DNA from 3 places in the Chryseobacterium sp. HR92 genome. Region 3 is predicted to be linked to each of the others. Evidence: riboswitches for the same ligand, from Rfam matches in the RefSeq annotation. Region 3 holds a riboswitch; each other region holds the start of a gene.
What was found. A riboswitch is a leader RNA that binds a small molecule or an ion and turns the genes downstream of it on or off. The one in region 3 is predicted to bind cobalamin.
Positions count from the first base shown of each region.

Region 1: linked by a shared signal. The riboswitch ahead of SFA27_RS21190 (TonB-dependent receptor plug domain-containing protein) and the one ahead of SFA27_RS05645 (TonB-dependent receptor plug domain-containing protein) in region 3 are both predicted to bind cobalamin.
Region 2: linked by a shared signal. The riboswitch ahead of metE (5-methyltetrahydropteroyltriglutamate--homocysteine S-methyltransferase) and the one ahead of SFA27_RS05645 (TonB-dependent receptor plug domain-containing protein) in region 3 are both predicted to bind cobalamin.

Region 1 covers NZ_CP139139.1:4,663,115-4,666,400, forward strand. The annotation lists gene SFA27_RS21185 (YncE family protein) at 1-123, opposite strand, end outside; gene SFA27_RS21190 (TonB-dependent receptor plug domain-containing protein) at 120-2,153, opposite strand; cobalamin riboswitch at 2,262-2,448, opposite strand; gene SFA27_RS21195 (transporter) at 2,541-3,286, opposite strand, start outside.
Region 2 covers NZ_CP139139.1:2,885,881-2,889,166, reverse strand. The annotation lists gene SFA27_RS13090 (enoyl-CoA hydratase/isomerase family protein) at 1-192, shown strand, start outside; gene SFA27_RS13085 (Lrp/AsnC family transcriptional regulator) at 283-744, opposite strand; cobalamin riboswitch at 940-1,124, shown strand; gene metE (5-methyltetrahydropteroyltriglutamate--homocysteine S-methyltransferase) at 1,299-3,286, shown strand, end outside.
Region 3 covers NZ_CP139139.1:1,250,272-1,253,557, forward strand. The annotation lists gene SFA27_RS05640 (T9SS type A sorting domain-containing protein) at 1-1,195, shown strand, start outside; cobalamin riboswitch at 1,321-1,498, shown strand; gene SFA27_RS05645 (TonB-dependent receptor plug domain-containing protein) at 1,531-3,286, shown strand, end outside.

The sequences.
Region 1 (3,286 bases), 1.8 Mb from region 3:
TATTGCCGTATTTTCTGATGGAAGTCCTTCTACCACTTCCTGGCGGACAATGATATCATCTGTACGGCATGAAGTAAGAAAAGCTAATACAAGAAATAAAAAATAAAAGTTTAGTTTTCTCATAGGGTGAAGTTTAGAATAAGTTTAAAGTTTCTTCCGGGCATCGGATAATTGATTACTACGTCATAGTATTGATTGAAGATATTATTCATCTCCAGGCTTACTTTAAATTGATGATTGGCCCAGTTGAATTTTTTCTGAACAGACAGATCATGAGTATACCAGGGCTGTACATAATTGTATTGAATGTTGTCCTGATTCACATCATACCTTTCTCCAACGTACATCGCGCTGTAATTGAAGCTCCAGTCTTTATAATCTGCCATCAGACTGAAAGACCCGCTATGCCAGGGCGTATAGGGAATCTGATTACGATAAAAAGTATCCTCCGGGTCAGTCATATCTCTTGCACTTTGATAGGTATAAGAAAGCAGCGGTCTGAGGATTACTTTTCCCAGCTGAAATTCTGTCTGTACATTCACGTCAGCACCTATGATTTCAACCATTCCAAGGTTCATCATCAGCCAGCGGAACATGCTTCCGTTTGGAGCTGCTACAATTTTATCCTGTACTTTGTTGTAGTAACCGTCTACTTTAGCATAAAAGGTCTTAAAGAGACGGTTGTTATAATTCTTCTGATAGGTAAATCCTACATCATACTGATTAGTAAACTCCGGTTTCAGGTAAGTATTGCCGATATTGGTATAATATAAATCATTGAAGGTTGGAAGTCGGAAAATCCTTTTATAGAAAGCTCTGAGGGTAAGCTCAGGAATTTTTTCAGGCTGATAGCTCATAAATACGGCAGGCGTCCACTCTCTGCTGTCTCCGGGTCTTTTGTTTTTTCTTACTTCTTCAAAAGTAAAAGTTCCTAAAAGGCTTCCCAGGATTTTGAACCTGTTCCATTGATATGTTGTTGCCAATGCTACCAATGTGGTGTAACGTGTAGGATAAGAAAAGTTATCCAGATTGGCATCCAGATTATTATACTGAAAATCTCCACTCAGGCTGACATCCCAATTGGGAGTAATAGAATAGATATTGGATGAGGAAAGATAAAGCTCTCGTTGGATATAAGTATTATCGGTATGAATAATGGATTGCGAACGAACTGTGTCCATAAAATGGGTATAATCGTAAGCGAATTTTGCTTTCAATTGGGTTTCAAACTTGGGAAACAGTTTTTTTCTCAGATTGGCCTGTACAAAATAATTTTCATCAGAAAGTCTCGCTCCTCTTCCTCCGAAACGTCCATTCACAATAGGTGCCGGCATTCCACGGTCTGAAATATAACCATAACCACGGATATTCCAGCTTCCGTTATTTAAAATTCCGTTGAAAGACGTTTCAAAACGCTTTGCTTTGATATCTGAATCCTGTCTCTTAGCAATGGTATCATAAGCCTGCTGGCCGTCAGGATATTTCTTGGCATATCGAAATCTGTAAATTCCGTCACTCTGCATAAATTCTCCACTGAAGCTGGCGGAAATTCTGTCTGAAATTTTCTGTTCCAATCGGAATGACGGATTAAAAAGATCAATGGAGGCACTTTTTGCTCTTATAACGAGATTGGTTTTTCTTGTTCCTTTAAATACAGGTGTTTTTGGCTGTAAATAGATAGATCCCGAAGACCCGAAGTCTTTTGCCGGTTGAAAAATCTCACTTTTCTGTCCGTTGTATAATGATATTTCTTCCAGATCGTCCAAAGAATATCTTCCCAGGTCAACAAGTCCGTTTTGGGCATTTCCCAGTTGAATTCCATCATAGAAAACCCCTACATGCTGGCTTCCCATGCTACGGATATTAATGGTTTTCAAACCACCCAATCCTCCATAGTCTTTGATCTGCACTCCGGAAAAATACCGCAGGGCATCTGCTACGGAATGACTGTTCAGCCTTTCCAGCTGCTCGCCCTGCAGGGTTTGCGCCGGAAGAATTTCTTTGAAATTTTTCTTGTAAAGGCTGATCACCTTGATGGATTCTTCCCGAACACTGTCTTTTTTCTTGATTTGAGAGGACAAAAGTTGAGATGTTATCACCAGTATTGTGAAAACAGCTTTATGAATTGCAGAAGTAGTTAGTTTTGCTGCCATTAGCTCATTTAGGATAATGATGACGCTAATGGATGTAAGAATACAACGACAAAGCACAGCTGTCACTGCACAGAATCATTGATGTCCTAAGCTTTATTCCACGAAAGCGTCAAACGATTATTTTCTGGCAGGTCTTCTGACTTACTCCATTTTTGAAATCCTTCCCATTAAAAAAACAGTGGATATATTCTTCAAAAACTTTGGTGCGGAGCTTACAGCAGCGGGTCTGTTCCGGATTTTCACCGGATTCCCTTTTAAGAGCTTTTTATGGCTCACCAAATTTCGGCAAAGATAAAGAATTATTCCTAACCCCCAATTAAAATCATGATTCATAAACAATTAAAGCTCCCGAAGGAGCTTTAACATCATTTCATAGAGGGCACCATCTTAAATTCCAATATTCAGGAAAACACTGAATCTTGATTTTGCTTCAATATCTCCTCCTGCCAGATGAGTATACATGGGAAGCATAAGTTCACTTCCCAGACTCAACTTTTTATAAGAGGCCTCAAATCCCAGTTTTCCGTACAAAGCACTTCCTGCAGTATTGGGCAAGGCTTCATCGAATTGTTTATTCTGGGCATAGACCTCTCCCTGAACTCCCGTTTTTATAGAAAAAATAGATTTTTTATTTCCTGCAACCTGATAAAATCCCGTCGCTGCATAGTTCCATTGGTTCCCAAAACGGTAATTTTTCTTATTCTCAGTTTTGATCGTGTAATCTGTATTAACCAATACAGCTACTTTATTTTTCTGAAATTTATAATTCAAAGCCGCCTGATAATCCCAGCTTCCGGTTCCCAACTGAAAACTTGGATTAACACCGGACGCTCCTTTTTCATCAAATTTCCCCAAAGGTATTTTTACTCCTAAACCTCCGCTCAGATGGTGGAAATTATCTTTAGAGCTCATCAGCTGGTAAATCCCCATTAGGTTCAGATCTCCGATTCCATTGATTTTGATATCTCCCTGCATTGTTTTCTTTTCATGGAAATGAAAGGGCAGGCTTGCATATACGCTCAGTTTTTTAGTCAGTGGAATTTTCTCCCAAAGCTGCAGCGTATTGAAATACTGATCCTGGGTAAGGTCTTTTACAAATAAATTTTCTTTGGCTTTATAATGCTGAGCAAAGT
Region 2 (3,286 bases), 1.6 Mb from region 3:
AAAATTGCTGCAAGAGGACCTGTAGCTGTGGCAAAAGCGAAACAATCTTTAAATACAGGATTTGAACTGCATATCACAGACGGATTACAGCAGGAAGCCGCCTTATTCGGAGAATTGTTTACAACACAAGATCACAATGAAGGCATTGGGGCATTTATAGAAAAACGAAACCCGGACTTTAAAGGAAGCTAATGGGAATGGAAAATTGAGAATTAAAACTAGGATGGCTTAACATAATAAATCGTTAGGTATCATGCTTAATTTTTTAATTCTCAATTTTTATTAGATGGTGATTCCATGATTGTTTTTCACTTCAGCCATGACAAACGTACTGTGGGTACTCCCGATAGAATCTACAGATCCAAGTTTGTTAAACACAAAATCCTGGTAATGTTTCATATCCCGTACCTGAACTTTCAAAAGGAAATCAAAATCTCCGGAAATATTGTAACATTCCGCAACTTCTTCAATTTCTAAAATTTCTTTCACAAAATCATACCCCACAGATCTGTCGTGAATTTTTAGCTTAATCTGACAGAAAACCGTAAAGCTGCGGTTGAGCTTTTCAGCATCAAGAACAGCCGCATACCTTTTCACAAATCCTTCCTGTTCCAATCTTTTTACCCTTTCAAAAACCGGTGAAGTAGAGAGGTTCACTTCCTTTGCAAGCTCTTTAACGGTCAGTTTTGCATTTTTCTGGAGCAGCCTGAGCAGCTGTACATCCTTATCATCGAGTTGTTCCACAGAATATTATTCTTTTAGATTATAAAAACAGTCAAATTTAAAGAATTGTATGCTTTTATTAATGTTTTTAAAAGTTTATTTTGCTTAATTAATTGACTTTAATTGTATGTTTATTCTGTATTGTTAATTTTACACAAAATTAAAAACTTTTACTGATGACCATTGTTAGAGGTAAAAGTACAGTTCTTTAGAGATACTTCATCAAACAGGAAAGGTTTTACTTAACGTAGACTAATAGGGAATCGTGTGAGAATCACGAGCTGTCGCGCAACTGTAAGTAACACCGAAGGTTTCTGTCCTTGTATATCCACTGCCAAAATCGGGAAGGATGACGGAAACTGTTACAAGTCAGGAGACCTGCCTTTACTGAATTGACAATGCTTTCGCGGTCTGAAGCTTTTGGGTCATACAGATGATATATCGGATTCATGTGTTTTTTCTTTATGGGAAATGCACAATCTGTTATATCATGATTCCAGAAATTTTTATCCGTTAAAACATTCCGAAGCATTTTAAAAAGACTTTACCATTAAGTTTAATTAAAAAGTAAAAAAATGCAAACTCACATTCTGGGCTATCCGCGTATTGGTAGCAAAAGAGAACTCAAAAAAGCCTGCGAGCAATATTGGTCAGGTAAAATCCTTTTGGAAGAACTTCTGAATACAGGCAGAAATATCTGTAACCAAAACTGGAACATTCAGAAAGAAGCGGGAATAGATCTTATTCCTTGTAATGATTTTTCATACTATGATCAGGTATTGGACATGAGCCTTGTGGTAGGGGCGATTCCTGCACGTTACCATGAAGTAGTGCTTAAAAAGAACAACTCTGAACTGGATCTTTATTTTGCAATGGCAAGAGGATATCAGAAAGATGGACTAGATATTACTGCAATGGAAATGACAAAATGGTTCGATACCAATTATCATTATATCGTTCCCGAGTTTTATAAAAACCAGCAGTTTAAACTGAGCTCAGATAAAATTTTTAATGAATTTGCAGGAGCAAAACAGGCAGGAATCAATGCAAAACCTGTAATTATCGGACTGGTTTCTTATCTGTTATTAGGAAAAGAGAAAGAAGAAGGATTTGATAAACTGGATCTGGCTGCAAACCTTCTTCCCGTATATATAGAGATCTTAACTAAACTTCAGGAGCAGGGCGCAGAGTGGATTCAGTTTGATGAACCTTTTTTAGCATTGGATTTAACGGAGAAAGCAAAAGAAACCTATCATTTTGTGTACGCCGAAATAAGAAAACGTTTCCCGAAACTGAAATTTATGGTGGCCACTTATTTTGAAGGATTAAATGATAATGGATTACTTGCTGTATCACTTCCTGTAAATGTATTACATATTGATCTTGTGAGAAATCCTGAACAATTAGACGATATTCTGAATATTGTTCCGGAAAGTTTAAGTCTTTCATTGGGAGTGGTTGACGGAAGAAATATCTGGAAAAATGATTTTGAAAAGTCTTTATATTTCATCAATAAAGCAATTGAGAAATTAGGATCAGAAAGGATTTTGATTGCTCCTTCCTCTTCATTGCTTCATTCGCCATGTGATCTGGATTTTGAAACCAGTCTTAACCCGGAAATTAAAAACTGGCTGGCTTTTGCCAAACAGAAAGTGACAGAAGTTGTAACGCTTAAAGAACTGGTATCCGGAACAGAAAATGAACAGATTCTTGCTTCTTTTGAAGAAAATAAAAAAGCAATTGCAAGCAGAAAAACATCCTCGCTTATTCATAATGATGAGGTGAAGCAAAGAGCAAATGCTGTCACTGAAAAAGATACACAAAGGATAAATACTTTTAAAATCCGTAAAGAAGAACAGCAGAAAGTACTACAGCTTCCTTTATTCCCAACGACTACGATCGGATCATTTCCACAGACAACGGAGGTAAGAAGCTGGAGAGCAAAATTCAAGAAAGGAGAGCTGACAGCAGAACAGTATGATACATTACTGAAGGAGGAAACCCAAAGAACGATTAACTGGCAGGAAGACATCGGAATAGATGTATTGGTTCACGGGGAATTTGAACGTAACGATATGGTGGAATATTTCGGGGAACAGCTGGAAGGTTTTGTATTCACAAAAAATGGCTGGGTACAGAGCTATGGAAGCCGTTGTGTAAAACCTCCTGTGATCTTCGGTGATGTTTCCCGTCCGACACCAATGACGGTATATTGGTCTCAATATGCACAATCCCAGACTGAAAAATGGGTAAAAGGAATGCTTACGGGTCCGGTTACTATTTTACAATGGTCATTTGTGCGTGATGATCAGCCTCGTTCCGAGACATGTAAACAGATTGCTCTGGCCATCCGTGATGAGGTTGTGGATCTTGAAAAAGCAGGAATCAGAATTATTCAGATTGATGAGCCTGCGATAAGAGAAGGGCTTCCATTACGAAAAACAGATTGGCAGAACTATCTGAAATGGGCCGTAGAAGCTTTCAGAATTTCAGCAAGCGGAGTGGAAGATGCCACCCAGATTCATACCCATATGTGTTATTCAGAATTCAATGATATTATTGA
Region 3 (3,286 bases):
TTCAGATAATGGAGTTGTAAGTATGCATACAAGTGCAGGCGGAATATATAAATGGAATGCAGCAGGCGGACTTGTACAGATAGGTTCAATATCAAACGGATACCCAGCTGCAGGCAGAACAATTGTTTCGAATGACGGAAACAAAATATCGTCTTCGGTTACAAATTCTGCAACGGGATTTAATGAAATATCTACTTATGATGTAGCTACTTCCACATGGGTAAACAGAGGCGGGCTGGTTCCTACCGGTTGGGATGGCAGTGTAAGTTCTACATGGGGAATGTCACCTAGCGGAAATACTATTGTAGGGCTAGGATTCCTTACTGCAGCGAATGCGCATGCTGTGAAATGGGATGAAGTAAACGGAATAGTTGATCTGGGAAGTATAGTTGCCGGACGAAGCTCCAGGGCAAATGCAATCAATGCGGCAGGAACGGTGATTGTAGGGTGGCAGGATGAGCCAACAGGTACAAGAAGTGGTGCAAAATGGCAGGATGGAGTAGAAAGTTTTATTACAGATAATAACGGAAATCATGTAGGAGAAGCAGGTGGAATTTCTGCTGACGGAAATACCATTATAGGAGCTGCAAATCCTAACCCTTATGTTTGGAATGCCGCAAGCGGACTGACCTATATAACGCATCCTAATGCTTCGTTCAGTTTCAAAGGAGGAGCTACAGGAATTTCGGCTGACGGAACAAAGGTTATTGGATATTACAGAGCATTTGGAGCACCTCCGATGTCGGGAGAAGGCTTTATCTGGACTTCAGCTGCCGGAAGAGTCAATCTGAATGACTATGCAGTATCCTTAGGAATTGCTACGAATGGAATAACAATGGGACTTCCTCTGGCGATTTCACAAGACGGAAAGAAAATTGCCGGATCAGGAACGAATGCTTCAGGTCAAACAATAGCTTTTTATCTGGATACTTCTGAATTTTTATCCGTAAATGATGCGGTGAAAGATAAAAACAACATTGGCATTTATCCTAATCCGGTGGCTGACATTCTATATTTTAAAGGAACAGGAAAAATAGAGAAAGCAGAAATTTACAATTTGGTTGGACAAAGGGTGAAATCATTCAATACTGTGGAAGGACAGATGGATGTTTCATCCTTGTCAAAAGGAGAGTATATTCTGCAATACTCTGTGAAAGGAGAAAAACAACAGAATTATAAATTTATAAAGAATTAAAACATATAAATAGTAATATTAGTGGGATGTATGGCCGTTTTCAATATTGAAGGCGGCTGTTTTTTTGTTTATTTGATTAGGGAGATAGGTTTTTGCCCGGTTTTGGGCGAATACATTTAAAAAACTATCTTTGCAAAAATTTTGGTTTCCAGTATTTTGGAATGAAAAGGGAATCGGGTGTAACTCCCGGACTGTCCCCGCAACTGTAAATCGCAATAAAAGTTTCTGCAAACAGCCACTGTTTAAAACGGGAAGGAGCAGAATGCGAAAGTCAGGAGACCTGCCGGAATTATAATAAAAAAAACATATTGCTTTCGGAGGAAAAGTAAAAAAGTATGGATATAAAAAGATCTTTAGTACTGCTTTTTTCATCTTATGGCTGTTTTCTTTTTGCACAAGAGAAAACCATTGACACTATTTATGTCTTCGATAACCAGATGAATAGGGTGAAACTTTTTCATCCCGTAAAAATAATTTCGGCAGAAGAGGCCGAAAAAAACTCCAGTAATCTTTCGGAACTCCTGAGATTTCAGTCACAGGTTTTTATTAAAGAAAATGGCCGCGGAGCTGTTTCTTCACCTTCTTTTCGGGGAACAACTGCCCAGCAGACCGCTTTTGTCTGGAATGGAATTAATATCAACTCCAATTTTTTAGGACAGGGAGATATTAATAATATTGCTTTGTTCGGATATGATCAGATCGGTATAAAAGCTGGTGGAGGAAGTGTAGTGTATGGAAGCGGAGCTATCGGGGGAAGTATTCACCTGAATAACACCCTTGATTTTAATAAAGGTTTCCATGGTTCTTTATTTTCTGAGGTTGCTTCTTTTAATACCTATAATAATTTTGTAAAAGGTTCTTACAGCAATGATAAGTTCAGTTTTAAAGCTTCTGGAAATTATTCTGTGAGCGAAAATAATTATGAGGTAAGTGATCTGAACTACATCAACAGAAATGGGAATTACTACAATACCACATTCAATGCAGGTGCTTCCTATAAGATAACCAACGATCATAAAATTTCTTGGCAGAGCCAGTTTTTCGATTCTTCGCAGCATTATCCTGTGTATGAAGAAACGGGAACAAAAACAAAGTACAAAACTCAAAGTATAAGAAGTCTTCTTTCCTGGGACTGGAATAAAACAAAGTTCAGCAACTCTTTTAAAGCTGCCTATACAGAAGAAAACTTTCAGTATTTCGGTTCGCTAAACCTACCTAAATCAAGTGGTGGAACAGGGAAAAACTATATCTTTAAAAATGATTTCAATTATTTCCTGAATTCTAAGTGGAATTTTAATCTTATCGGAGAATTTCAGGTCAATAAAGGTGAAGGATATCAGAGTGGAATATCCAGTGTCAGCAGAAATATTGGCTCTGTTTCCGGATTGCTGAGGTATTTTGCTACTAAAGACCTGCGTTTTGAAGGTGGATTTAAAAAAGATTTTGTGGAAGATGTGAAGTCTCCGTTTATGTATTCATTCTCTGGAAAATGGAGCGCTGCAAAATGGTATGATGTAAGCGTTAATGTGTCAAAAAACTTCAGATATCCGTCATTTAATGATATCTATTATGAACCGGGAGGAAATAAAGATCTGAGACCAGAAACGTCTACCCAGTTTGATATGGTGAATGAGTTCAAAGCGGGAGATTTCAGACTTACTTTGTCTCCTTATTATATGAACGTTACAGATCTTATTGTATGGCTGCCTACTGCTTTAGGATATTGGCAGGCATTTAATGTCAATAAATCTGAATCTTACGGACTGGAATCTCAATTGTCTTTCAGTAAACAGTTTGGAAATCATAGAATCCGTGCGAACGCCGGGTACTATTATGCAAAATCTATTGATAAAGAAACGAAGATGCAAAGACCTTACGTTCCCATGCACAGAGGAATGGCCAATGTAGATTATGAATATGGTTTCTTTAAATTCTTTGCACAGGGACTGCTGAATGGCGTTACTTATACCACAAGTGACGAAAAGAGATCAGATGCCATAGATCCTTATTTTCTTTTAAATATGGGTGTTTCCGCAACGCTAGCAAAAAAATACACTTTAGGGTTTAAAGTGAATAATCTAACGAATACTT